DNA from 2 places in the Vogesella sp. EB genome. Region 2 is predicted to be linked to the other one. Evidence: predicted binding sites of a transcription regulator. Region 2 holds the regulator's gene; the other holds the start of a gene.
What was found. Region 2 encodes FNR, which switches genes on or off when oxygen is low (the NO sensors DNR and NnrR bind a similar motif). Its sites were predicted from a motif close to TTGATNNNNATCAA; they were not measured.
Positions count from the first base shown of each region.

Region 1: a site for FNR is predicted at 6,050-6,063, ahead of ACG97_RS17205 (DUF3149 domain-containing protein). Genes of this name have one in related genera too.

Region 1 covers NZ_LFDT01000009.1:44,812-60,279, forward strand. Annotated here, with positions in the region: gene ACG97_RS07415 (dihydrodipicolinate synthase family protein) at 204-1,106, shown strand; gene ACG97_RS07420 (aldehyde dehydrogenase family protein) at 1,233-2,660, shown strand; gene ACG97_RS07425 (GntR family transcriptional regulator) at 2,796-3,509, shown strand; tRNA gene ACG97_RS07430 (tRNA-Pro) at 3,652-3,728, shown strand; gene arsA (arsenical pump-driving ATPase) at 3,900-5,657, shown strand; gene ACG97_RS17205 (DUF3149 domain-containing protein) at 5,842-5,976, opposite strand; gene ACG97_RS07440 (cytochrome d ubiquinol oxidase subunit II) at 6,115-7,125, opposite strand; gene ACG97_RS07445 (cytochrome ubiquinol oxidase subunit I) at 7,122-8,459, opposite strand; gene ACG97_RS07450 (GbsR/MarR family transcriptional regulator) at 8,462-9,043, opposite strand; gene ACG97_RS07455 (diguanylate cyclase) at 9,216-11,075, shown strand; gene mutS (DNA mismatch repair protein MutS) at 11,172-13,715, shown strand; gene ACG97_RS07465 (hypothetical protein) at 13,828-14,259, shown strand; gene aceK (bifunctional isocitrate dehydrogenase kinase/phosphatase) at 14,323-15,468, opposite strand, start outside.
Region 2 covers NZ_LFDT01000024.1:737-16,204, forward strand. Annotated here, with positions in the region: gene ACG97_RS12805 (flagellin) at 1-430, opposite strand, end outside; gene ACG97_RS12810 (hypothetical protein) at 538-753, opposite strand; gene hmpA (NO-inducible flavohemoprotein) at 870-2,132, shown strand; gene ACG97_RS12820 (Rrf2 family transcriptional regulator) at 2,185-2,634, shown strand; gene ACG97_RS12825 (DUF2798 domain-containing protein) at 2,866-3,093, shown strand; gene ACG97_RS12830 (sodium:alanine symporter family protein) at 3,405-4,826, shown strand; gene ACG97_RS17695 (helix-turn-helix domain-containing protein) at 5,141-5,347, shown strand; gene ACG97_RS17875 (hypothetical protein) at 5,529-6,608, shown strand; gene ACG97_RS12840 (hypothetical protein) at 6,687-7,379, shown strand; gene hemN (oxygen-independent coproporphyrinogen III oxidase) at 7,532-8,941, opposite strand; gene fnr (fumarate/nitrate reduction transcriptional regulator Fnr) at 9,053-9,799, shown strand; gene ACG97_RS12855 (efflux transporter outer membrane subunit) at 9,870-11,252, opposite strand; gene ACG97_RS12860 (efflux RND transporter permease subunit) at 11,242-14,370, opposite strand; gene ACG97_RS12865 (efflux RND transporter periplasmic adaptor subunit) at 14,386-15,468, opposite strand, start outside.

The DNA.
Region 1 (15,468 bases), on a different contig from region 2:
CCACGACAAAATCGGCAAACAACCAATAAAATCAACACTTACAGCCGTTGTCGCAAAAAAACACAGCCGCAGCGCAGCATTTTTACATCGCAGCGAAATGCAAACATTGCATACAAAAAAGCTTGAGGATTGGATACAAAAAGTCCTAGCATGGGAACCGAACGCAGCACCCGGCTGCAGCACACCCGCAAGGAGCACACTTCATGGCACATCTCTGGACTGGCGTTTTCCCCGCTGTCACCACCAAATTCCACGCCGACGAATCGCTGGATCTCGCCGGCACCGTGAACCACATCAAGTGGCAGCTGGAATGCGGCGCCGACGGCATCATCGTCTGCGGCTCGCTGGGCGAAGCCTCCACCCTCACCGCCGATGAAAAGATCACCATCCTGAAGGCGGCCAAGGAAGTCGCCGGCGACAAGCCGGTGCTGCTGACCGTGGCCGAAGACAGCACCCGCGCCGCCGCCGCGCTGGCCCAGGCGGCCCACGCCGCCGGCGCCGACGGCATCATGCTGCTGCCGGCGATGCGCTACGTGTCCGACGCGCGCGAAACCCTCAACCACTACCAGCGCGTGGCCGATGCCAGCCCGCTGCCGATCATGATCTACAACAACCCGATCGCTTACGGCGTCAACATCACCCCGGAGATGTACGTCGAGATGGCGGCGGAGCCGAAGTACGTGGCGATCAAGGAATCCAGCGGCGACATCCGCACCCTGACCAACGTGATCAACGCGGTGGGCAGCCGCTTCGCCATCTTCAGCGGCGTGGACGATCTGGCACTGGAAAGCATCGTGATGGGCGCCGACGGCTGGGTGGCCGGCCTGGTGGTGGCGTTCCCGAAAGAAACCGTGGCCATCTACAAGCTGGCCAAGGCTGGCCGCGTGGAAGAAGCGCGCGCCATCTACCGCTGGTTCGCGCCGCTGCTGCATCTGGACGTCTCGATGAAGCTGGTACAGAACCTGAAGCTGTGTGAAGCCATGGTGGGCGTGGGCACCGAGCACGTACGTGCGCCGCGTCTGCCACTGGTCGGCGCCGAGCGCGAACGCGTAGCGGCGGTGATCGAGGCTGGCCTCGCCAGCCGTCCGGCGCTGCCGACGCTGTAAGCCGTTGCGGCCAACCCTGGCCGCAGCCGCCGGCCATGCCCGTCATGGCCGGCGGCCTTCCTGTCCATAGGCCCGCCCCTGCGGCGGATGCGCGCTGCCGCCTGCCGGCAGCCACCGGGAGTTTCCATGCATTGCAACCTGATCAACGGCGAGTGGCGCGGCGGACAGCCGGCCATCGTCAACCGTAATCCGTCCGACCTCGACGACGTGGTCGGCGACTACGCCAGCGCCAGTGCCGCCGACATGCGCGACGCCGTCGCCGCCGCGCGCGCCGCCTTTCCGGCGTGGTCGCGCAGCACGCCACAACAGCGCGCCGACATTCTCGATGCCGCCGGCAACGAGATCCTGGCGCGCAAGATCGAGCTGGGCACGCTGCTGGCGCGCGAGGAAGGCAAGACGCTGCCGGAAGCCATCGGCGAGGTGGCGCGCGCCGGCCAGATCTTCAAGTTTTTTGCCGGCGAGGCGCTGCGCCAACAGGGCGAGCTGCTGGATTCGGTGCGCCCCGGCGTCGAGGTGCTGATCAGCCGCGAGCCGGTGGGTGTGGTCGGGCTGATCACGCCGTGGAACTTCCCGATCGCGATTCCGGCATGGAAATCGGCGCCGGCGCTGGCCTTCGGCAACTGCGTGGTAATGAAACCGGCGGAGCTGGTGCCGGGCTCGGCGTGGGCACTGGCCGACATCCTGCAACGCGCCGGCCTGCCGGCCGGGGTGTTCAACCTGGTGATGGGTAGCGGCCGCGTGCTGGGGCCGGCGCTGCTGGATGCCGGCATCGACGCGCTGAGCTTTACCGGCTCGCAGGCGACCGGCGAAAGGTTGGCCGCAGACTGCGCCGCGCGCGGTATCAAGGTGCAGCTGGAGATGGGTGGCAAGAACCCGCTGCTCATCGCCGACGACGCGCAACTGGAACAGGCGGTGGAATGCGCGATCAACGGCGCGTTCTATTCCACCGGCCAGCGCTGCACCGCCAGCAGCCGCATCATCGTCTGCCATGGCATCCACGACGCCTTCGTCGCGCGGCTGGCCGAGCGCACCGCGGCGCTGCGCGTCGGCCACGCGCTGGACAGTGCCAGCCAGATCGGCCCGGTGGCCAGCGAAGCGCAGCTGGCCGGCAACCTGTCCTACGTGGACAAGGGCCTGGCCGACGGCGCCAGCCTGCTGTGCGGCGGCGAACGGCTGACGCTGGCCACCCGCGGCTACTACCAGTCACCGGCGCTGTTTGCCGGCTGCACGCCGCAGATGGCGATCAGCCGCGAGGAGATCTTCGGCCCGGTGGCGGCGGTGCTGCGCGCCGACGACTACGAGCACGCGCTGGCGCTGGCCAACGACACGCCGTTCGGCCTCGCCGCCGGCATCTGCACCCAGTCGCTGGCGCTGGCCACCCACTTCCGCCGCCATGCCGAGGCCGGCATGGTGATGGTCAACCTGCCCACCGCCGGGGTGGACTACCACGTGCCGTTCGGCGGCCGCAAAGGCTCCAGCCACGGCCCGCGCGAACAGGGCCGCTACGCCGCGGAGTTCTACACCACGGTGAAGACCAGCTATCTCGGGCTGTAATGCTTGCTCTGCGTGCAGGCGCCCCTGACTGCACCTTGCGCCCTGCGGGGCGCTTTTTTGTCGCCGCCAGCAATGACAAGCGCGTGGCCGGCCGGCCAGCTATGGTAAGGTAGCGCCTGCATGAAAGAGGTCACCATGAGTCAGGAAAGCAAGGACAGCGCACCGCTGTCACTCACCACCGTCGCCACCGACGCCATCCGCCAGCGCATTCTGGCCGGCGAATGGGCGGACGGCAGCCAGCTGCGCCAGGAAGCGCTGTCGCGCGAGCTGGGCATGAGTCGGGTTCCGGTGCGCGAGGCACTGCGCCAGCTGGAAGCGGAAGGGCTGGTCAATATCGAGGACAACAAGGGCGCGGTGGTGTCACAGCTGTCGCTGCCGGAAATCGTCGAGCTGCTGCGCGTGCGCGTGCTGCTGGAGTGCGACGTGCTGCTGGAGGCGATTCCGCGCCAGACCAGCGCCGACATCGCCGAGGCCGAGGCGCTGCTCGCCCGCTTCGAGACCGCGCTGCGCGACAAGGACATCAGTGCCTGGGGCATTCTCAACGCGCAGTTCCACCTCGCGCTGTACCGCGCCGCCAGCCGGCCACAGACGCTGGCCATCATCGAGCAGCTGCACAACCGTACCGACCGCTACACGCGGATGCAGATCCTGCTCACCGGCTTCAACGACCGCGCCCACCGCGAACACACGCAGCTGCTGGAGCTGTGCAAGCAGAAGGACGCCATCAGCGCGGCGGCCTTTTTGCGCCAGCACGTGATGAACGCGGAGGAAGCGCTGGAGGCGTGGTATCGCGCGCAGGAAAGCCAGCAGAAAACCCCGCGCGGACGCAAGAAAAAAGCCGCGCCCTGAGCCTGCCCACGCGGTGACGGCTAAGGCCTTGTTTTGCCGGAAAAATCGCTGCCGGTAGCGCCGGCACTGGCGCACAGCCTGAAGCCACACCGCGGCAGGGGGCTTTTCTTTGGCCGGCAAGCTGGCTAAAATACGCAGCATTCGGGGTGTAGCTTAGCCTGGTAGAGCGCTACGTTCGGGACGTAGAGGCCGGAGGTTCGAATCCTCTCACCCCGACCAGGATCAGAAAGCCGGAAGTGCTGCCCAGCGCTTCCGGCTTTTGCCGTTTGTGGCGCACCGTTGACGGCGATCACCCCCGCCGCACCGCGAATCTGCCATGCTGTAGTGCCCCCTCCCCCACGCTGCCTGCCCGCCGCTGGCGTCGCCGGCCGCACTGCCGAAAGGTTGCCCATGCACTTTCTCGACCAGGCCCCACCCTTCCTGTTTTTCACCGGCAAAGGCGGTGTCGGCAAGACCTCGCTGGCCTGCGCCTGCGCCATCCACCTCGCGGCACAAGGCAAGCGCGTGCTGCTGGTCAGCACCGATCCGGCCTCCAATGTCGGCCAGGTGTTCGGCACCGAGATCGGCAACCGCATCACCGCCATCGACAGCGTCGCCGGGCTGTCGGCACTGGAGATCGACCCGCAGGCGGCGGCGCAGCAGTACCGCGACCGCATCATCACCCCGCTGCGCGGTGTGCTGCCGGACGCCGAGGTCAACAGCCTGACCGAACAGCTGTCCGGCGCCTGCACCACCGAGATCGCCGCCTTTGACGAATTCACCGCCCTGCTCACCGATGCCGCGCTGCAGCGGCAATACCAGCACATCGTGTTCGACACCGCGCCCACAGGCCACACCATCCGCCTGCTGCAGCTGCCCGGCGCCTGGAGCGGCTTCCTGCAGGCCGGCAAGGGCGACGCCTCCTGCCTCGGGCCGCTGGCCGGCCTCGACAAGCAGCGCAGCCAGTACCAGGCGGCGGTGGCGGCGCTGGCCGACGGCAGCAGGACGCGGCTGATCCTGGTGGCACGGCCGCAGCCGGCGACGCTGCGCGAGGTGGCACGCACACAGGGCGAGCTGGCCGCCCTCGGCCTGCAGCAGCAGTACCTGGTGCTCAATGGCGTACTGCCGCAGCAGGCAGTCGGCGACGACCCGCTGGCGCGCGCGCTCTGGCAACGCGAACAGGCGGCCTTGGCGGCGATGCCGGCGCCACTGCAGACGCTGCCGCGCGACCTGCTGCCCTTGCTGCCGTTCAATCTGGTGGGGGTGTCAGCGCTGCAGGCGCTACTGCAACCGGGCGCCAGCGTGCCGGCCGGCGCGACGACGGCAGCCCCCACCCCGCCGCCGGCGCCGGATCTGGCCAGCCTGGTCGACGAGCTGGCGCGGGACGGCCACGGTCTGATCATGCTGATGGGCAAGGGCGGTGTCGGCAAGACCACGCTGGCCGCCGCGGTGGCGGTGGAGCTGGCCAGCCGCGGCCACGCCGTGCACCTGACCACCTCTGATCCGGCCGCCCACCTCGCCGAAACCGTGGCCGGCGCACTGCCCACGCTGCAGCTCAGCCGCATCGACCCGCAAGCGGAAACCGCGCGCTACCGCGAACTGGTGCTGGCCAGCAAGGGCAAGCATCTGGACGCCGCCGGCCGTGCGATGCTGGAAGAAGACCTGCGCTCGCCGTGCACCGAGGAAATCGCCGTGTTCCAGGCCTTTTCCCGCATCATCCGCAGCGCCGGCAGGCAGTTCGTGGTGATGGACACCGCGCCCACCGGCCACACCCTGCTGCTGCTGGACGCCACCGGCGCCTATCACCGCGAGGTGGCGCGACAGATGGGCAGCAAGGGCCTGCACTTCACCACTCCGATGATGCAGTTGCAGAACCCGGTGCAGACCAAGGTGCTGCTGGTGACGCTGGCGGAAACCACGCCGGTACTGGAGGCGGCCAACCTGCAGGCGGACCTGCGCCGCGCCGGCATCGAGCCTTGGGCCTGGCTGATCAACAACAGCCTGGCGCTGGCGCGGCCGCAGTCGCCGCTGTTGCAGCAGCGTGCCGGCAACGAGCTGGCGCAGATCGAGCTGGTGGCACGACAGCACGCGCGGCGCTGGGCGATCGTGCCGCTGCAGGCGGAAGAGCCGGTCGGCGTGGCGCGGCTGCAGCGGCTGGCCCGCCACTAGGCGCCGCAAGCAAAACCGCTGACCGGTCTTGCGCCGCCGTGGCGTGCTGCTGCAACGATCGGCGGCGGCGCACCCGGGCTTAACTGGTTTGCGGGGTGTTGCCAGCCACGCCACAAGCAGCGGCACAGCCATGAAAAAGGGTACGACCGTGGTCGTACCCTTTTTGCGGAAATCGGCGTCGCGCTTACTTGCGGTCGCTGTTTTTCACCTTCTTGATGAACATCACGATGATGGTGGTGACGATCACGGAAGTGACGCCGATGGTGATGACACTCAGCAAGCCGACATCGTCAGAGAGCAGTTGTTTCCACAGTTCCATTTCAAGCTCCTCCCGGTGTTTCCGGTATCTAATCAGGATAAATTCGATCTTACCCCTACCCTTGACAGGGACTTTGACACAGGTCAATCCGCCGCGAGGCACCCGCGGGAAAGCAACAGCCCGCTGCCGCGCTTACCCTCAGGAATAGCTCAGTTCGCGCGCCTTGCCCCAGAACACGCGGTAGGCGAACACGGTGTAGCCGATGATGGTGGGCAGCACCACCGCGGCGCCGGCCAGAATCACCCACAGCGCCTCCGCGTCGCTGGCCGCCTGCCAGATGGTCAGCCGGCCGATGACGATCTCCGGAAACACGCTGTAGGCCAGCCCCCAGAACGACAGCAGCACGATGCCGACGGTGGCGGCAAACGGCAGCCAGCAGAAGCTGTCGTTGCCCGCCGCCTGCCTTGCGGCCAACCTTGGCAGGCTGACGGCCAGCAGCACGAACAGCGCCAGCGTGACCAGCGGCAGCGGCAACAGCAGCAGCACATCCGGCAGCGTGAACCACTTGGCGGCGATGCGGCTGCTTGCCAGCGGCGTGGCGATCGATACCGCGGCGACCGCGACGCCGGTGCCCAGCAACGCGCGCTGCGCCCAGCGCGTGGCGCGCTGCTGCAGTTCGCCCTCGGTCTTCATAATCAGCCAGCCGGCACCGAGCAGCACGTAGGCGGCGGTCAGCCCGGCGCCGGCCAGTAGCGCGAAGCCCCAGGCGGCGGCACCGGGCGCGAAGCCGGTGAGGTAACGCCCCAGCATCACGCCCTGGCTGGCTGCCGCCAGCAGGGAGCCGGCGGCGAAGGCGGCATTCCACGCCGGCTGGTGGTGCGCCTGCGCCTTGACGCGGAAGTCGAACGCCACGCCGCGCAGGATCAACCCCAGCAGCATCAGCGCCACCGGCAGGTACAGCTCGCCGAGGATGATGCCGTGCGCCATCGGAAACGCCACCAGCAGCAGGCCGACGCCCAACACCAGCCAGGTTTCGTTGGCGTCCCAGAACGGGCCGATGCTGGCGATCATGGTGTCGCGCTGGCTGTCGCTGCCCAGCGGCAGCAGCACGCCGACGCCCAGGTCGTAGCCGTCGAGGATCACGTAGGCCAGCAAGGAGATGGCCATCAGGCCGGCGAAGATCACCGGCAACCACAGTTCCGCATTCATGCCGAGACTCCTTCAAGGTTGGCCGCAGCCGGCTGGCCGGCCTTTTTCGCCAGATAGAACACCACCGACACGTAGCTGGCCAGCAGCACCGCGTACAGCGCCAGATACATCAGCAAGGTGGACAGGATCATGCCGCCGCCCACCGCCGAGGCGGCATCGGCGGTGCGCAGGATGCCGGTCACCAGCCACGGCTGGCGGCCGATTTCGGTCACGTACCAGCCGGCCAGCGTCGCCAGCCAGCCGGAAAAGGTCATCGCCACCAGCGCACGTGCCAGCCATGGCGCCGGCTCGCCGCGGCGGCGCAGCTGCCACGCCGCCAGCCAGCTGGCCAGCAGCATCGCCACGCCCACCGCCACCATCACGCGGAAGCTCCAGAACACCTTGGCCACCGGCGGATGCGCGCCGGCAAACTCGTTGAGGCCGCGAATCTCGCCGTCCGGCTGGTGGGTGATGATCAGGCTGGCCAGCTTGGGAATGCCCAGCGCGTAGCGGTTGGACTGTGTCGCCTCGTCCGGCAGTGCGAACAGTAGCAGCGGCGCGCCGCGCTCGGTGTGCCACACGCCCTCGATCGCCGCCAGCTTGGCTGGCTGGTGATGGAAGGTGTTCAGCCCGTGCGCGTCGCCGACCAGGATCTGCAGCGGGATCAGCACGGCGGCGAGGGTGACGCCGGTCTTCAGCGCGTGGCGCACACCGGCGCCACGGTCGCCGCGCAGCCAGCGGTAGGCCGACACCCCGGCCACCAGGAAGGCCACGGTCAGGCCGGAGGCCAGCAGCATGTGCGTCAGCCGGTACGGCATCGACGGGTTGAAGATCACCGCCAGCCAGCTCTCTACGTGCACCTTGCCGTCCACCACGCTGACACCGGCCGGGGTCTGCATCCACGAGTTCAGCGCGATGATCCAGAACGCCGACACCGTGGTGCCGAACGCCACCAGGAAGGTGGCCAGCGTGTGCACGCGGTTGCTCACCCGCGAGCGGCCGAACAGCATGATGCCGAGGAAGGTCGCCTCCAGGAAAAATGCGGTCAGCACCTCGTAAGCCAGCAGCGGCCCGGCGACGTTGCCGACCTTCTGCATATAGCCCAGCCAGTTGGTGCCGAACTGGAAGCTCATGGTGATGCCGGACACCACCCCCAGCGCGAAGGTGAGCGCGAAGATCTTCACCCAGAAGCCGTAGGCATCCAGCCACGCTTGGTCGCCGCTGCGGTCGAAGCGGGTCTTGAAGTACAGCAGTACCCAGCCCATGGCGATGCTGATGGTGGGAAACAGGATGTGGAAACTGATGTTGGCCGCAAACTGGATGCGCGCCAGCGTCAGCGGATCGAAGCTGTCCATGTTCAGGCCTCCGCGTCGGCGTTACGGTTGCTGTCGCGGCCGGTGAGGCGGCCGATGCTCTGCGTGAACTGCAGCACCTTCTGCACCTGGCTGCCCAGCTTCATCAGCTTCTGCAGCGTGTCCACGTCCATGTCGCGGATGTCGGCGAACCACTTGGTCACCAGCTCGATCAGCTGGTACATCTCGTTCATGCGCGCCTGCGCGTGGCGCTCGGCGTCGCCGGACGGCGTTTCCATGATCGCGCCGCGCAGCATGGTCAGCGTCGGCTCCACCTCGCGCTTCTGCCGCTCCTCGGCCAGGGTCTTGAAGATCGCCCACACGTCGTCCGGGGTGGAGAAGTATTCGCGGCGGTCGCCGGGCAGGTGCTGCAGCTTGACCAGCCGCCACGCCTGCAGCTCCTTCAGCGCCATGCTGGTATTGGAGCGCGAACAGCCGATGGCCTCGACGATGTCGTCGGCGTTGAGCGGTTTGTCGGAGACGTACAGCAAGGCGTAGATCTGGCCCACGGTGCGATTGATGCCCCAGTGGCTGCCCATTTCGCCGAAATGCAGTACGAAGGATTGAATCAGGGGTGGCAGGTTCATGTTGTTTTCCAATTTTCAGTAATTTCTGAAAGTTTGATATGGATCATAGACGCTGGAAATAATACTTGTCAAACCACACACCAGCCCCTTGCCGTGGCGGCCACCATTCATTGCTTCCGCAAGCCGGAACTAAGTTGCATACTGAAACGGATACGCACCGAGCGCGCCAGCCATGCCCGATCCCCAACGCATCCGCGATGCCCTGTTGCTGCACAGCGCCAGCTGCATCGGCAAAAAGTACCTGCAACAACTGGTCAGCCAGCTCGCCTGCCTGACCGGGGCCGAGCGCGTGCTGCTGTCGCAGCGCAGCAGCGGCCCGCACCGCCAGCTGCAGGTACTGTTTGCCAACGATGCCGCCGGTGGCGCACCGCGCCAGCTGCCCTGCAACTGCCTGTTCGACACCCGGCAACCGCTGCTGCTCGGTCGCGGCCTGCGGCAGTGCCTGCCCGAGGCCGGCCAGCAGGCATGGCAGAGCTGTCTTGCCTGGCCGCTGCTGGACGGCGATGCGCATTGCCTGGGCCACCTGGCGCTGCTGGATGCGCGCCCCGATTTCTTCGCGCCGGAACTGCCGGCGCTGCTGCAGCCCTTCATCGAACGCGCCGGCGCCGAGCTGGAACAGCTGCAGCAACGCGAGAAGCAGGCCAGGCGCCAGCACTGGCAGCTGCTGCACAGCGACATCCTGCGCCAGAACGCACAGGGCACGCCGCTGGACGCCCTGCTGCGCACCGTGGTGCAGCAGATCGAGCTGGCGCTGCCGGAATGGCGCTGCTCCATCCTGCTGCTGGATTCGCGCGGCCGCCTGCAGCCGGTGGCCGGGCCGTCGCTGCCCAGCGCCTACCAGCAACGCCTGGTCGGCCTCGCCCCCGGCCCGATGGTCGGCAGCTGCGGCGCCGCGGTGTGGCACGCGAAACGGGTGGTGGCGGAAAACCTGCAACTGCACCCGAACTGGGCGCCGTACCGCGAGCTGGCGGCGCGCTTCGAACTGGGCAGCTGCTGGTCGGAGCCGCTGATCGACAGCAAGGGCACCGTGCACGGCACCTTCGCCGTCTACCACCGCACGCCGTCGGCGCCGACGCCGCAGGCGATCACCATCCTCGAGGACACCGCGCGCCTGCTGGCGCTGCTGCTGGAAAACCAGACCATCCACCGCCAGCTGGACAGCCGCAGCCAGTGGTACCGCGCCATCCTGCAGAACGCCGCCGACGGCCTGTCCATCATCGACATGAATGGCCGCTTCCTGGAGGCCAGCGACAGCCTGTGCCAGATGCTGGGCTACAGCCTGGACGAGCTGCTGCACATGCACCTGTGGCAGGTGGTGCCCGGCAGCACGCCGCAGAGCATCCGCCAGCGGCTGGCCGCCACCGGCGAGGACGGCGAGACCTTCGAAAGCGTCAACCGCACCAAGGACGGCGCGCTGCTCGAGGTCGAGGTCAGCGCCCGCCGCCTGATGCTGGACGGCCAGCCGGTGATCTGGGGCTCGGCGCGCGACATCAGCCAGCGCAAGGCGCTGCAGCGCATCCTCGAGCAGCAGGCCACCATCGACGCGCTGACCGGGCTGTTCAACCGCCCGACGCTGCTGACGCGGCTGGAGACGCAGCTGCAGCTGGCGCAGGTGCAGCACGCGCCGCTGTCGGTACTGATGCTGGACCTCGACCACTTCAAGCAGATCAACGACCGCTACGGCCACCACGCCGGCGATCTGGTGCTGGCCGCACTGGGCGACGCGCTGGAAGAAGTGCTGCGCGAAAGCGATGTCGCCGGCCGCATCGGCGGCGAGGAATTCTGTCTGCTGCTGCCGGGGCTGGGGCTGCACGAGGCGCTGGACCTGGCCGAGCGCATCATCGACGACATCAGCGAGCTGCGCATCCAGAGCGGGCATCACATCCTCGCCATCACCAGCTCCATCGGCGTCGCCTGCCTGCAGGCCGACGACGACAGCCGCACCCTGCTCGCCCGTGCCGACAGCGCGCTGTACGCGGCCAAGGCCGCCGGTCGCCACCGCGCCGTCGCGCTCAGCGCCGACCCGCCGTGACGGCACCGGTCACATCCCGTAAAATAGCTTGCCGCGCCCCGCCTGTCGGGGCGTTGCCTATTGCGGCCAACCTTTTTACCTCCGACGGACAGCCTGATGACCACACCCCAGCACACGCCGATGATGCAGCAGTACCTCGCCCTGAAACGCGAACACGCCGACAAGCTGCTGTTCTACCGCATGGGCGACTTCTACGAGCTGTTCTACGACGACGCCGAGAAGGCATCGCGGCTGCTGGACATCACCCTCACCGCGCGCGGCGCCAGCGGCGGCAACCCGATCCGCATGGCGGGCATCCCCTACCACGCCGCCGAAGGCTATCTCGCGCGGCTGGTGAAGATGGGCGAGTCGGTGGCCATTGCCGAACAGATCGGCGACCCGGCGACCAGCAAGGGCCCGGTGGAGCGCAAGGTGGTACGTATCGTCACGCCGGGGACGCTGACCGACGCCGCGCTCCTGGACGACAAGCGTGACAACCTGGTGCTGGCCGTCAATATGCACAAGGGCGTGCTGGGTCTGGCCTGGCTGTCGCTGGCCAGCGGCGAATTCAAGGTGATGCAGACCGGCGTCGAGGAGCTCGCCAGCGAACTGGAGCGGCTGAAGCCGGCCGAGCTGGTGATCCCCGACGACACCGGTCTCGCGGCCTTCGACGCCATCACCATGCCAAAGAAAAAGCTGCCGCCGTGGCAGTTCGATAGCGAGTCGTCCACGCTGGCGCTGACCCGCCACTTCGGCACCCGCGACCTGGCCGGCTTCGGCGCCGACACCCTGCCGGTGGCGGTGGGTGCCGCCGGCGCCTTGCTTGAGTACGTGAAGTCGACGCAAGGGGTGAACCCGGCGCACATCGCGCAGCTGGCGGTGGAAGACGCCGGCGAGCTGATCCGCATGGACGCCGCCACCCGCCGCAATCTGGAACTGACCGAAACCATCCGTGGCGAACCGTCGCCGACGCTGGCGTCGCTGCTGGATGGCTGCGCCACCAGCATGGGCAGCCGCCTGCTGCGCCACTGGCTGCACCACCCGATCCGCCGCCACGACAAGCTGGCGCGCCGCCTGCAGGCGGTGCGCGCGCTGCTAACCCGCCACGGCGACATCCACGCCCAGCTGCGCGAGGTGGCCGACATCGAGCGCATCACCGCGCGCATCGCGCTGCGTTCGGCGCGGCCGCGCGACCTCGCTGCGCTGCGCGATTCGCTGAACGCGCTCCGCGGCGCCAAAACCTTGGCCGCCAGCCTGGACGCGCCGCTGCTGGCCGAGCTGGCGACGCTGCTGCCGGACAATTCGCCGGTGGAAAGCCTGCTGCGCGCCGCCATCCTGCCGGAGCCGGCCACTTTCCTGCGCGACGGCGGCGTGATCAACCACGGCCTCAATGCCGACCTCGACGAGCTTCGCGCGATCCAGAACGACTGCGGCGACTTCCTGCTTCAGCTGGAGGCGCGCGAGAAGGAGCGCACCGGCATCAGCACGCTGAAGGTGGAATTCAACCGCGTGCACGGCTTCTACATCGAGGTGTCGAAGGCGCAGTCGGTGAACGTGCCGGAAGACTACCGCCGCCGCCAGACGCTGAAGAACGCCGAGCGCTACATCACGCCGGAGCTGAAAACCTTCGAGGACAAGGCGCTGTCGGCGCAGGACAAGTCGCTGGCACTGGAAAAACAGCTGTATGAGCTAGTGCTGGACCAGCTGGCGCCCCACATCAGCGAGCTGAAGCTGATCGCGCAGGCGGTGGCCGGTCTGGACGTGCTGGCCGCGTTTGCCGAGCGCGCCGCCAACCACAACTACGTGGAGCCGCAGTTCGTGGCGGAGACCCGGCTGGACATCGTTGCCGGCCGCCACCCGGTGGTGGAGGCGGAGGTGGAGCGCTTCATCGCCAACGACACCAGGTTGGCCGCAGAACGCAAGCTGCTCTTGATCACCGGCCCGAACATGGGCGGTAAGTCGACCTATATGCGGCAGAACGCGCTGATCACGCTGATGGCGCACATCGGCAGCTTCGTGCCGGCCGACGCCGCCACCATCGGCCAGATCGACCGCATCTTCACCCGCATCGGCGCCAGCGACGATCTCGCCGGCGGCCGCTCGACCTTCATGGTGGAGATGACCGAGACCGCCAACATCCTCAACAACGCGACCGACAAGTCGCTGGTGCTGATGGACGAGGTTGGCCGCGGCACGTCCACCTTCGACGGCCTGGCGCTGGCGTGGGCGATCGCCAAGGCGCTGATCGAGAAGAACCGCGCCTACACCCTGTTCGCCACCCACTACTTCGAGCTGACCAGCCTCGCCGCCAGCTACAACACGGTGGCCAACGTGCACCTGTCGGCGGTGGAGCACAAGGACCGCATCGTGTTCCTGCACCACGTCGAGGACGGCCCGGCCAGCCAGAGCTACGGCCTGGCGGTGGCGCAGCTGGCCGGCGTGCCGCCGAAGGTGATCCGCGAGGCGAAACGCTATCTCACCGAGCTGGAAAACCAGTCCGCCGCCAGCCAGCAGCCGGACCTGTTCAGCACCCCGCGCGTGGTGGAAGTGGAGGCCGAGCCGCACCCGGCGCTGGAGCGGCTGCGCGATATCGACAGCGACAGCCTGACGCCGCGGCAGGCGCTGGAGCTGCTGTACGAATTGCAAAAAATGACAAAATAAAGACAGGCGTTCTGCATACGGTTGCCTACAATACAAACACGAATCTGCCGCAAACACAGTGCAGATAAGTGAGCACCCGATCAACGCTGTCCCACTGGAGGAACCCCATATCATGCATGCAGAAGGTTACGCCGTTACATCCGCTCTAGCCCGCCTGTTCGGTACGGCCAACGGTGGCGAAGCCCTCCCTCTTTCAGGCATCCGCGAGCGCGCGATGCGGGAGTTGTCGCAATTCTCCGCCATTGTGCGTGAAGAGCTTGCCAGCCTGAATATTTCCATCCCACCGGCAATCAGCCTGGTCAGTTGTTCCGATTGCCAGCTCAGTCTGGAAAGCGAACACCCGCAGCGGGACCGCATTCTGGCGTGGCTGGACGGCAATGACCGCGTTGCCAAATATTTCAAGGAAGTTGAAGTGTTGTTCGAGGTGGTACGCGCCACCGAAAACCTGGGTGTCACTTTTGCGGAGGACAGCTGTTTTCATATCGGCCTGACCAGCGCGGGCCCGATCGCCTACTTCCAGGACCACCAGTGCACGCCACAATAGGCACGGGGTCACCACCACACCGGGAGCGCTGAACTCCCGGTTTTTTATGCCCGTCTCCGGCCGCTACGACGCGCCGGCATCCTGCCGCCGCAGCCGGGCGGCGTAGCGGTGGCAGAAGCGCAGCTCCACCGGGTAGGGATAGAAGTCCTCGATATAGCCATCGCGGATGCGCTGCTGCTTGTGCTGCCAGAAGCCGGCGTCCAGCAGCTCGCGGTGGTACTGCAGAAATACCCGCCGCACCAGCGGATCGCCCAGCAGGAAGGTGCCGAACTCCTCCGGGAACACGTCGTTACGCGCCACCGGATACCACACCTCGCCGGACAGCTCCATTTCCGGGTTCGGCGCCGGCGGAATGCGGCGGAAGTGGCAGTCGGTCATGTACTCGATTTCGTCGTAGTCGTAGAAGATCACCCGCCCGTAACGGGTGACGCCGAAGTTCTTGAAGAGCATGTCGCCGGGGAAGATGTTGGCCGCCGCCAGATCGCGGATCGCGTCGCCGTACTCGCGCACCACGCGCTCTTTTTCCGCCGTGTCGCTGTTCATCAGGTACAGGTTCAGCGGCTTCATGCGCCGCTCGATGTACAGGTGCTTGATCACCAGCGTGTCCGGACCTTCCTCGATGCTGCTGGTGGCCAGCCGGCGCAATTCGTCCAGCAGCTCGTCGCTGAAGCGCGCCTTGGGAAACGCGACGTTGGAGAACTCCAGCGTATCGGCCATGCGGCCAACGCGGTCGTGGCGCTTCACCAGCTGGTACTTGGCCTTCACCGTGGCACGGTCCACTTCCTTCGGCCCGCCGAACACGTCCTTGATCAGCTTGAACACGTAGGGGTAGGACGGCAGGGTGAACACCAGCATCACCAGGCCGCGGATGCCCGGCGCCACCGTGAACTGATCGTTGGAGTGCTGCAGGTGCTGCATGAAGTCGCGGTAGAAGGTGTTCTTGCCCTGCTTCTGCAGCCCGAGCATGGTGTACAGCTCGGCCTTGGTCTTGGTCGGCAGCATCGAGCGCAAAAACTGCACGTAGCCGGACGGCACTTCCATGTCGGCCATGAAGTAGGCGCGGCTGAAGGAGAACAGCACGCCGATGCGCCACGGCTCCAGCAGCACGGTGTCCAGGTACAGGCAGCCGTCGGCGTCGTGCAGTACCGGCACGGCAAACGGGTAGACCTGGCCGCCATTCACCACCTTGCCGAAGATGTAGGCGGTCTT
Region 2 (15,468 bases):
CGGCCAGCTTGCCGCCGGTCAGCAGCGCTTCGCCACCGAACTTGGTGTTGGTCATGATGTTGGTGATTTCGGCGCCCAGCGCATCGAATTCAGCCTTCATGGCGGTCTTGTCGGCAGCGGTGGCGGTAGCGGTAGACGCTTCGGTGGCCAGGTCTTTCATACGCAGCATGATGTTGGACACTTCGGACAGCGCGCCGTCGGCAGTCTGCAACAGGCTGATACCGTTCTGCGCGTTCTTCATCGCCACGGTCATGCCACGGCTTTGCGCTTCCAGACGGGTCGCGATCTGCAGGCCGGCGGCATCGTCCTGCGACGAGTTGATGCGATAACCGGTACCCAGACGGGTCATCGAGGTCGTCAGCGAGTTCTGGCTGGTATTCAGGTTGCTTTTGGTGAACAGGGATGCGGCGTTGGTGTGAAGGCTCAGCATGATCTATCGCTCCGTATTGAGGAAGTTTGGAACAGCGCTTGTTGCGCCATCACCAGTACAAGACGGCAGCACGGTGTCGCGGCTTAAATGCGGCAGAGTGTGAAAAATCACATTGCATGGCGGCGGCCGTGACGGCAGGCCATCACCACCACCACCGACAGCTTGAACACCCCGGCCGACAGCGTCAGCAGCAGGTGGGCGGCGATGACCCAGCCCAGCGCCAGCGGCACGCTTTCCTGGTAGGCCAGATACAGGCAACCGCCGAACAGCAACAGGGCGGTGACGGCGGTGCGGCGGGCGGTGGTTTCGATGGTGTGCGACATGAGTGGCTCCGGGGCTGACACGAGAAAATTAAACATGTATTATTTGTACATGTTTCAAGCCAGCCTGTCCCGCCGCGTTCGCCACCGTCCATTCCCGGCCCGAACGTTGGCCGCGTATCGCCGCTGGCGCACAAAAACATGTATTTTTTACACAACAAAAGGAAAGCACGATGCTGGATCAGCACACCCGTCAACTGGTCAAGGCCACCGCCCCGATCCTGAAACAACACGGCGTCACCCTCACCCGCCATTTCTACGCGCGCATGTTCCAGCACAATCCGGAACTGAAGCAGATCTTCAACCAGGGCCACCAGCAGGCCGGCAGCCAGCAACAGGCGCTGGCGATGGCGGTGGCCGCCTACGCCGAGCACATCGACGACCCATCGGTACTGGCACCGGTGCTGACGCTGGTGGCCAACAAGCACGCCAGCCTCGGCATCCGGGCCGAGCACTATCCGATCGTCGGCGGCCACCTGCTGGCCTCGATCCGCGAAGTGCTGGGCGACGCCGCCAGCGACGAGCTGATCGCCGCCTGGGCCGCCGCCTACGGTCAGCTGGCCGACATCCTGATCGCCGAGGAAAGCAAGCTGTACCAGCAGGCGGCCACCCAGCGCGGCGGCTGGAGCGGCTGGCGCGCGTTCAAGGTTGGCCGCAAGGTGGCGGAGAGTGCGGAAATCACCTCCTTCTATCTGCAGCCGGCCGACGGCGGCGCGCTGCCGGACTACCTGCCGGGGCAGTATGTGTCGGTACGGCTGGCGGTGCCGGAACTGGGCATGATGCAGCCGCGGCAGTACAGCCTGTCGGCGGCACCCGGCGGCACGGCGCTGCGCATCTCGGTGAAGCGTGAGGGCGGCAGCGCCAGCACCCCGGCGGGCATGGTGTCCAATGTGCTGCATGATGCGATCGAGGCCGGCGCACTGCTGGACCTGGCGCCGCCGATGGGCGACTTCTTCCTGCATCAGGAACGCAGCACGCCGGTGGTGCTGATCAGCGGTGGCGTCGGCATCACCCCGCTGCTGGCGATGCTGGAGCAGCTGCTGCAGCAGGACAGCCCGCGCCAGATCCGCTTCCTGCACGCCTGCCGCGACGGCAGCGTGCACGCCTTCCGCCAGCACGTCGCCAATCTGGCGGCCGAGTATCCGCAGCTGCACAGCGCCATCTACTATGAAGCGCCGCGCGCCGAGGACCAGCCGGGCGTGCACTACCATCACGCCGGCCGCATCACACTGACGGCGGAGATGATCGTCGCCGACGCCGACTACTACCTGTGCGGCCCGCTGCCGTTCATGCAGGCGCAGCAGCGCTCGCTGCTGGCGCTGGGTGTCGATGCCGCACGCATTCATGCCGAGGCCTTCGGCACCGGTGGCACCGCGCTATAATCGCGCACAGCGGGCCGCAGCGGCGGCCCGCTTTTACCCGGATACTGCCTGCATGCAACTGACCCACTTCACCGACCTTGGCCTGCGCGTCCTGATGTACCTCACCGACGAGCCGCGCGCGACGCCGGTCACCATCGGCGAGATTGCCGAGCGCTTTGCCGTATCGCGCAACCATCTGGTCAAGGTGGTGCACTTCATGTCGCAGCAGGGCTGGCTGGTCACCACCCGCGGCAAGGGCGGCGGCCTCGCGCTGGCGCGTGCGGCCAACCTTTACCCGCTGGGGCAGGTGATCCGCCAGCTGGAAGGCATCACCGAGCTGATCGACTGCGCCGAGCCGCCATGCCAGCTGCGCGGCAGCTGCCAGCTGAAAGGGATGCTGGACGAGGCGCTGCAGGCCTTTTTCAGCGCGCTGGACCGCTACACGCTGGCCGATGCGGTACGCACGCCGACCAGCCAGGCGATCGCCATCCTGCACCGCATGTCGCCGCGCGCGCTGTCCTGAGCAGCACCTCAAGGTCTACGGCGACGGCTCGCCATGCGGCGCTACGGCCTTAAGCACGCGCCAGGCCTGCACCTTTACCCCGTGTCAACGCCGCTTCCGCCGTCGTTGTCGCCCTGTCGCGCGTGAGCGCACGATCTGGCAGCGCTTGCGGGCGCATGCCGCACCCCGGACATTGGTCAAGTCGCTTTACATTATATAAAATGCGCTACCCACCACCGTAGCGAGACCACCATGTCCCCTCCTTCCCGCAAACACACCCTGCTATTCGCGCTGCTGATGTCCTGCTACATGGCCTTCCTGATGTCGGGCATCCTCACCGCGGTCAACACCGGCCTCGACGCCGGCTTTGTCGGCCGCTGGCTGCGCGCCTGGCTGCTGGCGTGGAGCTGCGCCTTCCCGCTGGTGCTGATCGGGGCGCCGCGCCTGCGCCGCCTGCTGCTGCGCTACGTCGGCCCCTGACAGCGTTGCCACCCGGCGGCCGCCCGGCCGCCGTTCGTTTCGGTTCACTTTCAATCAAATCGAATCGAAACAACCGGAAACCCGCCGCAAAACAGGGTTTTTCCCGCCAAGAATCACCACAAACGAACACACCCCCGTCGCAATTTACGCTATCATGCCGCCCCTTCAGCGGCGATCACCGCTGAAAACCTGGCACCACAAGACCGCTGAAGCGGCAATTGACCATAACAACACCCTGAGCCCGTTGATGTTGCCGGCACCGCAACAAGTGCTGCCGGCGACGTTGCGCTCGACACGCATTAGGAGCACATATGGAATTACTTCACGGCTGGATCAATGCCGGCAATGACCTGATCTGGGGTCAGCTACTGATCTACCTGTTACTGGGCATCGGCCTGTTCTTCACCCTGCGCATGGGTTTCATGCAGATCCGCCTGCTGCCGCGCGGCGTGAAGGAAATGCTGGGTGGCCGCAACCACGTCGCCGGCAGTAACGACATCTCCTCGTTCCAGGCCTTCGCCACCGGCCTCGCCAGCCGCGTCGGTACCGGCAACGTCGCCGGCGTCGCCACCGCCATCGCGCTGGGCGGCCCCGGCGCCGTATTCTGGATGTGGATGACCGCGCTGCTGGGCATGGCCAGCGCCTTCGCCGAATCCAGCCTGGCGCAGCTGTTCAAGGTCAACCACCACGACAACACCTTCCGCGGCGGTCCGGCCTACTACATCCAGAAGGGCCTGAACATGCGCTGGCTGGGCATGGCGTTCTCGATCTCGCTGATCGTCGCCTTCGGCCTGGTGTTCAACGCGGTGCAGGCCAACTCCATCGTCGCCGCGACCGAAGGCGCGCTGGGCTGGGACAAGAACCTGGTCGCCATCGGCCTGGTGCTGCTGACCGCGCCGATCATCTTCGGCGGCATGCGCAAGGTCGGCCAGGTGGCGGAATGGATGGTGCCGGTGATGGCCGCGCTGTATCTGGGCATGACCGTGTACGTGATCATCACCCACGCCAGTGAAGTACCGGGCGTGCTGGCGCTGATCGTGAAGAGCGCCTTCGGCATGCAGCAGGCTGCCGGCGGCTTTGCCGGCTACGCCATCAGCCAGGCGATGATGCTGGGTATCAAGCGCGGCCTGTTCTCCAACGAGGCCGGCATGGGCTCGGCACCGAACGCCGCCGCCGCCGCCACCACCCGTCATCCGGCATCGCAGGGCCTGATCCAGATGTTCGGCGTGTTCATCGACACCATGATCGTGTGCACCTGCACCGCGCTGATCGTGCTGCTGTCCGGCGCCTTCGTGCCCGGCGCCGAGCTGAAAGGCGTACAACTGACCCAGGCGGCGATGAGCGCCACGCTGGGCAGCTGGGGCGGCACGCTGCTGGCAGTGATCATGTTCCTGTTCTGCTTCAGCACCATCATCGGCAACTACGCCTACGCCGAGGGCAACGTCGAGTTCATCAAGAACAACAAGACCGTGATCTTCCTGTTCCGTCTGGCCGTGCTGGGCATGGTGGTCTTCGGCTGCCTGGGCAGCTCGATGCTGGTCTGGGACATGGCCGACCTGGCGATGGGGGTGATGGCACTGATCAACCTGTTCGCCATCGTGATGCTGTCCAAGTACGTGTTCGTGCTGCTGAAGGACTACCAGCAACAGCTGAAGGCCGGCGTGAAGCAGCCGGTGTTCGACGTGAAGAAGTACCCGGAAATCGAAGCCAAGATCCACAAGGACGTGTGGTAAGCCTTGCGGCCAACCTTGTCCCGAGCAAGCCCGCCACCGGCGGGCTTTTTTTGCGCGCGGCCGCGGCGCACGATGGCAACGCAACCAAGACCAAGTCTGCCCTTGCCCCACCGCCAGCACCATCCATCCTAGGTGTCGGTCCTCGCCGAAGGCGATGACGCACCGCGGCCAATGTCGCCATGGCACAGGAATGGCAAGTGGCGACCATAGGTAGTTTTGCTGATAGAGGCCGGATAATGACTAATGTATGATTTCTTATGCCATGTTGAGGGCCGAGAAATATGTCTGAACAAACCGTAGCCGATGGACGAGTCATGCTTGATCCTGCCAAGCTCAAGAAGTTGAGACGTGACAAGTGTTTTAGCCAGGACGATCTGGCGGAACACGCCCGAATCAACCGCTGTCCCGTTTCTACTGCCTCGATCAAAAGGGCCGAACTGGGGACACCGGTACGTTACCGAACGGCAAAAAACCTAGCGCAGGCCCTGGGGGTCGAGGTCAGTCTATTATTCTCCGAATAATCTATTCGGCAAATACCAGATAATCATTATCTAAATTTTTACAGTATTTTCACGCATCATTCTGATGCCCAATTGATACCAACTTGACCCGCAACAGACCCATTTTTCTTTTTATGCAATGGTTATAGTGAGTTGGCTGATTCGTCAGCAACATCACATCTAACTGATTGGAGAATTGGAAATGGCTGAAAAGTACAATATCTACCTGGTCAACAAATCGGGCAGCACCCGTAACTTCTGGCTGTTCCTGCAGCCGCCCGAGCAGATGAAAGCCGACCCCGGCGTTTTCGCGAATTCGAGCGCATGCCTGAGCATTATCAACAATGCCCAAGGTTACAACCTGTTCACCGTGCCGGTGCAATATTCGGTTGCGGCAGGGGCCAGCAACGAGGCCGTTGGTCTCGACGTAGCCATTACTTCCAACGTGCCGATGCTTGCCACTCTGGGCAAGCAGTACGAGGCGGACTATGTCACCTGCCCACCGCGCCAGGGACCACAGCTCAAGGAAGTGGGTGCCGGCTCCAGCGGCCTCGTCGACATCGTCACCAACAACTTCAACAAACCCAGCAATGAAGATCATGGCTGGTTTGCCAACCAGAGCTTCGGCATTCAGACCGCAGCCGGCTATATCGGCATGACCTGGTCCCCGGACCCGGGCGTTACCCGCCACATCCAGCCCAAGTTCTCGTTCTACGTAAGCACCGGCGATTTCGACTACAACACCCTGGCGCAATGGACCGATGTGTCGACCAAGGCGGCCGAAATCACCCTGGACAAATTCAGCCAGTTCAACTGCACCGTGACGCTGACCGAAACCGGCGACTGGACCGTGACTCCCGGCAAGCCCGCCGTCAGCGTGGCTGACGACGTGGTGCATGCACTGGTGAACAGCCACCAGTCGCTCTGCAAGGCACACGAGAACCTGCTTGCCCTGACGCAATCCGCACCACTGCAGCAGCTGCAGCTGGAAGGCGATCCAACCTTCCTCGACTCCGTATCCAGCGTGGTGTGGCAAGACAATGCCGTGGACGGCGTGGTGCGATCCGACATGGCCAATACCTTCCTCAAGGGCCGGCTGTCGGTGGGCAGCGCGCTGATGGCCGGGTTCACCTTCTTCCTGCTTAGCGGCGTGCGCTTCAACATCAAGGGCTCGACGCAGCAGGGATCCTTCCAGTGCGAATTTGATTACGCCGGCGATCGCTCCGCCAAGGCCGTGCAGGACTTGTTCCAGCCCGGCGCACCACTGGAATTCCACAAGTAATCCGTTCATTACTTGACTCGGGACACAAGCGTTTACCGGTTAAACGTTTGTGTCCTGTTATTGAAAGCAATATCCCGCATGGAATCCGCTAACAATACAATTATCTTTCCTCCCATAAAAAGTTTTGGGGTATTACTGACGTCTACGCCAGATACAGCCATCACGATTACTTCCGTTAGTGACCTTAATATAAAACTTGGTTTGACTTTTTATGCCACCAGCTCTCCGATGACCGATTATATTCTCGCTGGAATTCAGTCTGTACATACCAAGGTAATTATCGATTTTAGCAATCAATTGCCACTATCCTGGGTTGCCTCGGTGCTGGCCGCGGGAGAAATCAGCCCGAATCAGCTTGCTTATCCATTCAGCGCCAATGCAGATCAATTCTCGATGCGGTTTAATAATGAAATTACCCTGACACACGACGAGAGTGGCTGGCGAATACCGCCCTATGACAATAAAGAATATCGCGTCTGTATTGGCTTGGGGATGGGGTTGGAAGAAATAGACTGGGGCTGTAGTGTAACGGTGGCCCCCAATAGCAGCGTGTTGCTGGAAGCCAGCGCCTATGAGGTGTTTCGCCTGGATATGGCAATGCCGATAGGTAGTCCGGTGACGCCCACGCCACCCAATGCCTGGCAGATTCCCCTTGGCAGCAAGGCGCTACTCTCGTTCTCAGCCTCGGGCATCGGAACGCTGACGTTCGGAACCGGCAACCAGGCACAACAAGCCAATCCAGAGCATGACCAACACGCCGCCAAGTCTTGAAAAACAAGCCAGGCGCACTTCCCTGCCCCCATCCGGCTCAAATGGATGACAGGCTCTAGCGCCCGCGCCGCCGCCGGCATCAACAAAAAGGTTGGCCGCATCGCTGCGGCCAACCTTGTGTGCCTGTCGTCCCGCCGCCCGTGCGGCGCGCGTCAGATGGTTTTCGAATAGCGCGCGCCGGTTTCGCGCTCGCGCAGGTGGCGGTCGAACGCCATCGCGATATTGCGGATCAGGAAGCGGCCCTTCGGCTCCACCATAAGGAAGTCGCCGTCGAAGTGCAGCAGGCCCATCTGCTGGAATTCGCGGATCTTCGGCAGCTCGTCGGCGAAGTAGTCGGCAAAATTGATGGCGAAGGTCTGCTCGATCGCCTCCACCGACAGCGAGAAGCGGCACATCAGCGCCTGGATCACGCTGCGGCGCAGGATGTCGTCCTGGGTCAGCGTCATACCGCGCATCACCGGCAGGTGGCCGGCGTCCAGCGCCGCGTAGTAGGCGTCGATGTCCTTTTCGTTCTGCGAGTAACAGGGGCCGACCTTGCCGATCGACGACACGCCGAAGCCGATCATGTCGCAATCGGCGTGGGTGGAGTAGCCCTGGAAGTTGCGCTGCAGGCGGCCCTGCTCCAGCGCGCGCGTCAGCTCGTCACCGGGCTTGGCGAAGTGGTCCATGCCGATGAACACGTAGCCGGCGTCGCTCAGCTGCTGTACCGAGTTCTGCAGGATGTCGAGCTTGGTGGCGCTGGACGGCAGATCGGCCTCGTTGATGCGGCGCTGCGGCTTGAACACGGTCGGCAGGTGCGCGTAGTTGTACAGCGCGATGCGGTCCGGCGACATCGCGATCACCTTGTTGACGGTGCTTTCCAGCGAGTGCGCGCTCTGCAGCGGCAGGCCGTAGATCAGGTCCACGCTCACCGACTTGAAGCCGGCCTCGCGCGCGGCGTCGATCACCAGCCGGGTTTCCGCCTCGCTCTGGATGCGGTTCACTGCCTGTTGCACCGCCGGATCGAAATCCTGGATGCCGACGCTCATGCGGTTGAAGCCGAGACGGCCCAGGTGCAGCACGGTGTCGCGGCCAACCTTGCGCGGGTCGATCTCGATCGAGAACTCGCCTTCCGGCAGCAGCTCGAAGTAGCGGTTGATGACGCCCATCACCCGGTCCAGCTGCGCATCGGAGAGGAAGGTCGGTGTGCCGCCGCCGAAATGCAGCTGGATCACCTTCTCGCGACAGCCGAGTTTTTCCGCCACCAGCGCGATTTCCTTTTCCAGGTAGTCGAGGTAGGCGTCGGCGCGGCTCTTGTCCTTGGTGATAATCTTGTTGCAGCCGCAGTAGTAGCAGATGGTGTTGCAGAACGGGATGTGTACGTACAGCGAAATGCCGCGATGGTTTGCCCCAATGGCGCGCTGCGCCAGGCAATGTTCATAATCATTCACCCCGAAACCGGCGTGAAAACGGTCGGCAGTCGGATAGGAGGTGTAACGCGGACCGGACCCTTCCAGTGTTTCGATCAGGGTCCGGTCGAAAACACATTGGGTCGGGATAAATGCAGAATGAGCAGCCATCATATATTTTGATTGGAAATCTGGTGGGGGACTGGTAAATTTGCGCAATTACGCCTTGATCTGCATTGACGCTCATCAAGCAAGCTCATCTGTCCCTGGAAATCGACTCTCGGTATGAACGATCTGTCCTCCCCCCTGCATTCGCTGAAAGTCACTTGTTCCAACTGCAGCCTGCGTGAATTGTGCCTGCCGGTGGGGCTAAACCGTGACGAGATGGCCCAGCTGGATGCCGTTATCCGTCAGAGCCGCCGTTTCAAGCGCGGTGAATACCTGTTCCGCAGCGGAGAAGGTTTCCGTTCTTTATACGCGGTGCGCACCGGCTATTTCAAGACCTGCGTTTCCAGCCAGGACGGCCGCGAACAGGTTACCGGTTTCCACATGTCCGGCGAGCTGATGGGGCTGGACGGCATTTCCTCCAACACCCACGGTTGCGACGCCATCGCGCTGGAGGACAGCGAGGTGTGCGAGCTGCCGTTCAGCCGCATGGAAAGCCTGGGACGCGACATCCCCAGCCTGCAACACCACTTCTTCCGCCTGATGAGCCGCGAAATCGTGCGCGACCAGTCGGTGATGCTGCTGCTGGGCAATATGAAGGCGGAAGAACGCCTCGCCGCCTTCCTGCTCAACCTGTCGCAGCGCCTGGCCAGCCGCGGCTTTGCCGCCAACGACTTCATCCTGCGCATGAGCCGCGAGGAAATCGGCAGCTTCCTCGGCCTGAAACTGGAAACCGTCAGCCGCACGCTGTCGAAATTCCAGCAGCAGGGCTGGATCCTGGTCGATCACAAGCACATCCAGCTGGTCCGCCCGGAAGAGCTGAAGGCCCTGGTGGCCGGCTGCTCGCAGGCCAACAGCGCCGGCTAAACCTGCCGCGTGACGCAATAAAAAAGCCCGGATCGACCGATCCGGGCTTTTTGCATCGTGCGTTGCGGGCTCAGCCGGCTTGCCAGCCGCCACCCAGTGCCGCGTACAGCGACACCACCGCCGACAGCCGCGCGAGGCGAGCGCTGGACAGCGCCTGCTCCACCTGGAACACGCCGCGTTCGGCGTCCAGCACGTCCAGATAGCTGGAGTAGCCGTTGTCGTAGCGCAACCGCGCCAGGCGCAGCGCCTCGCGCAGCGAGGCCAGCTGCTGCAGCTGCGCCTGTTCGGTGGCGCGCGTGGTGCTGACCGCCGACATCGCGTCCAGGGTATCGGCAAACGCCTGCTGCACCGTCTTCTCGTACACCGCCAGCGCCTGCTTCTGGCGCGCGTTGGCGGCATCGACACCGGCGGCGATACGGCCGGCGTTGAAGATCGGCGCGGTCAGGTTGGCCGCGAAGTTCCAGGTCTGCGCCGGGCCGCTGAACAGGTCGGTCAGCGCGGTGCTGGCGCTGCCGATACCGGCCGACAGGCTGATGCTCGGGAAGTAGGCGGCGCGGGCGACGCCGATGCGGGCGTTGGCCGCGATCAGGCTGGCTTCCGCCGCCGCCACGTCGGCACGGCGCAGCAGCAGGTCGGACGGCAGGCCGGACGGGATCTGCTCCGGCTCGGCCAGCGCCGACAAGGCCTTGCCGCGGCCAAGGTTGGCCGCAATGTCACGCGGCGAACGGCCCAACAGCACCGCCAGCGCGTGTTCGGTCTGCGTCACCGCCTGTGCCAGCTGCGGCACGGTGGCGCGCGCACTGGCGGCCTCGGCCTCGGCCTGGCGCAGCTCCAGCTCGGAGGTCATGCCGCCGTTGAAGCGTTTCTGGCGCAGCTGCAGCGATTGCTCGCGGCTTTGCAGCGTGGCGCGGGCGCTGGCGAGCTGGGCGTCGTAGCTGGCGAGCTGGAAGTAGCTCTTGGCCACCTGGCTGCCCAGCGACAGCCTGAGCGCGGCCAGCGAGCGCTCGCTGGCGCTGACGTCGGCTAGCGCCGCTTCGCGTTCGCGGCGCAGCTTGCCCCACAGGTCCAGCTCCCAGCTAGCGGTCAGCCCGGCCTGGCGGCTGTCGAGCAGCGCCCCGCCACCACTGCTGTAGCTCGAGGTCTGGCTGCGGCCGCTGCCGGCGCTGGCGCTGACCTGCGGCAGCAGGCCGGCTCGCGCCACACCGGCGGCGGCGGCGGCTTCTTCCACCCGCGCCGCGGCCTGCACCAGATCACGGTTGTAGCGCAGCGACTCGTCTATCATCGCGTCCAGCACCGGATCCTCGAAACTGCGCCACCAGTCGCTGGCGACCGGCGCCACGTTGGCCGCCGCCTGCGGCATGTCCAGCTGCGGACGCTGGTAGTCGGGGCCGACCGCGCACGCCGACAGCGCGGCGGCGACCAGGATTGGCAACAGCGCTTGCTTAAGCATCATGCTGTTCTCCTTGTGGTGCCGGCTTGCGCTGGCTCCACTGCATAATCAGTTTGAAAAACAGGGGGATGAACAGCGCCGCGATGAAGGTTGCGGCCAACATGCCCCCGATCACGCCGGTACCGATCGAGTGACGGCTGGCGGAGCCGGCGCCGCTGGAAATCGCCAGCGGCACGCAACCGAGGATGAAGGCCAGCGAGGTCATCACGATCGGGCGGAAACGCAGCTTGGCCGCCTCCACCGCCGCCTCGGTCAGCGAACGCCCTTCTTCCATCTTCAGCACCGCGAACTCGACGATCAGGATCGCGTTCTTGGCCGCGAGGCCGATCAGCGTCACCAGCGCCACCTGGAAATAGATGTCGTTCTCCAGCCCGCGCAGCCAGTTGGCCACCAGCGCGCCGAATACCGCGAACGGCACCGCGGTCAGCACCGCGATCGGCAGCGTCCAGCGCTCGTACTGGGCCGCCAGGATCAGGAACACCATCACCAGCGCGATCACGAATACCGTCGACGAGGCACCGCCGGTGGATTGCTCCTGGAAGGCGGAGCCGGTCCACGCCAGGGTGTAGCCGTCCGGCAGCGTTTCCTTCGCCAGCTGTTCCATCACCGCCAGCGCTTCGCCGGAGCTGTAGCCCGGTGCCGGGCCGCCGACCAGCTTGGCCGACGGGAAGGCGTTGTAGCGCTCGACGATTTCCGGACCGGTGGCCTGTTCCACCGTCACCAGGCTGGACAGCGGAATCATCTGCCCGTTCTGCGCCCGCACGAACACGGTACGCAGGTTGTCGACGCTCTTGCGGAACTCGGCCTCCGACTGCAGCTGCACGGTGAAGATGCGGCCGAACTTGTTGAAGTCGTTGACGTACAGCGCGCCGAAGGTGCTCTGCATGGTGTCGAACACGTCGTCGATCGGCACGCCCAGCGCCTTGGCCTTTTCACGGTCCAGCTGCACGTTGACCTGTGGCACGTTGGCAGAGAAGGTGCTCTGCACGCCGGCCAGTTCCGGCCGTTTCGCCGCCGCCATCATCAGCGCCTGCGCCTGGGCCGCCAGCTCGGCAGCCGAGGCACCGGCACGGTTCTGCACGTAGGCTTCGAAGCCGCCGGTGGAGGACATGCCGGAGATCGGTGGCGGGTTGAAGGCCAGGACCAGCCCTTCCTTGATGCCGGCCCCCTTCATGAACACGTCGCCGACCACCGCCTGCGCCGACATACCCGGCGCCTTGCGCTCGTCCCACGGCTTCAGGGTGATGAAGGTGACACCGGTGTTGGTGCGGTTGGAGCCGGACAGGATGTCAAAGCCGGCAAAGCTCATCACGTCCTTCACCGCCGGGTTCTTGGCGATTTCCACGTCCAGCTTGTCCATCGCGTCCACGGTGCGGTTGATCGCCGCGCCGTCGGGCAGGATGGTGGCGGAGATCACGTAGCCCTGGTCTTCTTCCGGCGCCAGCGACGACGGAATCAGCTTGAACAGCCATGCCGAGGCGCCGATCAGCAGCCCGAACAGCACCAGTGCCAGCACGGAACGCTTGATCAGGAAGGCCACGCCGCTGCTGTAGCGCTGGGTGATGCGGTCAAACAGGCGGTTGAAGCCGTCGAAGAAGGCGTTGCTGTGCTGATGCTCGGACTTCAGCATCGCCGCGCACAAGGCCGGGGTCAGCGTCAGCGCCACGATGCCGGAGATGGTCACCGACATCGCGATGGTGATGGCGAACTGCTTGTACATCTGGCCGGCAATACCGCCCATGAACGCCACCGGGATGAACACCGAGCACAACACCAGCACGATGGCGACCACCGGGCCGCTGACTTCCTTCATCGCCTGGATGGTGGCTTCGCGCGGCGGCTTGCCCTCTTTCATCATGATGCGTTCGACGTTCTCCAGCACCACGATGGCATCGTCGACCACGATACCGATCGCCAGCACCATGCCGAATAGCGTCAGGGTGTTGATGGAGTAGCCGAACATGTACATACCGGCAAAGGTACCGACGATGGACACCGGCACCGCCAGCCCCGGAATCAGCGTCGCGCGCCAGTTCTGCAGGAACAGGTACACCACGGCGAACACCAGCACCATCGCTTCCATCAGCGTGGTGATCACTTCCTGGATCGAAACCTCGACGAAGCGGGTGGTGTCGTAGGGGATGGAGTAGGACAGGCCGGCCGGGAATTTCGCCGCCAGCTCGTCCATCTTCGCCTGTACCGCCTTGGCGGTGTCCAGCTGGTTGGCGCCCGGCGCCAGGTTGATACCGATCGGGATGCTAGGACGGCCGTTGTGCTTGCCGTAGAAGTCGTAGCCCAGCGCACCCAGCTCCACCCGTGCCACGTCCTTCAGGCGCACCTTGGCCCCGTCGGCGGCCGCGCGCACGATGATGTTCTCGAACTCGCTGGCCTCGGTCAGGCGGCCCTTGGTGGTGATGGTGTAGGTGAAGTCCGGCTTGCCGGCGTTCGGTTCGGCGCTGATCTTGCCGGCGGCGAACTGCGCGTTCTGCTCGCGGATGGCGGTGGCCACGTCGCTGGGCGTCAGCTTCAGCTGCGCCAGACGGTCCGGCCGCAGCCACACCCGCATCGCGTAGTCCTTGCCGGCGAAGTTGGTGACCTGGCCAACGCCGGGGATGCGCTTGATCTCGTCAACCACGTTGAGCAGCGCGTAGTTGCTCATGAACAACGTGTCGTAGCGCTTGTCCGGGGAGTACAGCGAGATCACCTGCAGGAAGGTGGCCGCCTGCTTGCGCACGTTGACGCTCTGGCGGCGCACCTCTTCCGGCAGCGACGACAGCACCGACTGCACGCGGTTGTTGACGTTGATCGACGCCTGGTCCGGATTGGTGCCGATCTTGAAGGTGACGTTGATGGTCAGCCGGCCGTTACTGGCACTGCTGGACTGCATGTACAGCATGTCGTCGACGCCGTTGATCGCCTGTTCCAGCGGCGAGGCCACGGTATCGGCGATCACCTCGGCGGAGGCGCCGGGATAGGCGGTGGTCACCGCCACCGACGGCGGCACGATCTGCGGGTACTGTTCGATCGGCAGCGCGCGCATGCCGAAGAAACCGGCCAGCACGATCACGATCGACAGCACGCTGGCAAAGATCGGCCGGCGGATGAAGAAAGATGAAAACATGTGTTATTCCTCGCCTTAGCCTTGGGCTGCTGCCGGGGCGGCAACGTTGGCCGCAGCCGCCTGCGGCACCACCTTGGCACCCGGACGCAGCTTGATCAGGTTGTCGGTAATCACCAGGTCGCCGGCCTTCAGCCCGCTCTCGACGATGAAGCCGTTATTGGCGCTGTCGCTGATCTGCAGCGGACGGGCCTCGACGGTATTGTCCTTGCCGACTACCCACACCATCTTGCCCTGCTGCGAGGTCAGCACCGCCTTCTGCGGCACCACCAGCGCATTGAGGCGTACCGCGCCCTTCAGCTCGACGCGCACGAACTGGCCGGCACGCACGGTGCCTTCAGGATTGACGAAGCTGGCGCGCGCCGCCGAGGTGCCGGTGGTCGGATCGATGACGCGGTCGGCAAAGTTGATGCGGCCTTCACGGCCGTAGGTGCTGCCGTCCGGAAGTTTCAGCGACACGATGTAGCGGCCGCCTTCCGGCTGGCGCAGCTTGCCGCTGGCCGCCATTTGCTGGTTCTTCAGCACGTCGTTGTCGGACAGCGAGAACTTGACGTAGATCGGGTCCAGCTGCGAGATCTTGGTCAGCAGGCCAGCATCGCCCGGCTGCACCAGGCTGCCCTCGGAGCGCGCCTCGGCACTGGTCACGCCGGAGATCGGCGCGGTGACGCGGGTGTAGCCGAGATTGATCTGCGCCGACTTCATCGCGGCGCGGGCGGCGGCGACCGAGGCCTTGGCACTGGCCAGCGCGGCCACCGCGTCATCGCGGTCCTTCTGGCTGACGGCATTTTCCTTGAACAGCGGCAGCACGCGGTCGTGGTCCTGCTGCGCGCGGATCAGCTTGGCTTCTTCCAGCTTCAGCGTCGCCTCCGCCTGCTCCAGTGCCGCCTGGTACGGTGCGGCGTCGAGCTGGAACAGCACGTCACCGGCGCGCACGCTGGCACCCTCGGTGTAGGCACGCTTCTGCAGGATGCCGGAGACGCGGGCGCGCACTTCTACCTCGCGCGAACCGACCGCCTGGCCGACGTACTCGGTGACCACCGGCACATCGGCGGCGGCCATCTTCACCACGCTGACCGGCATCGGCGGCATCGCCCCGTGACC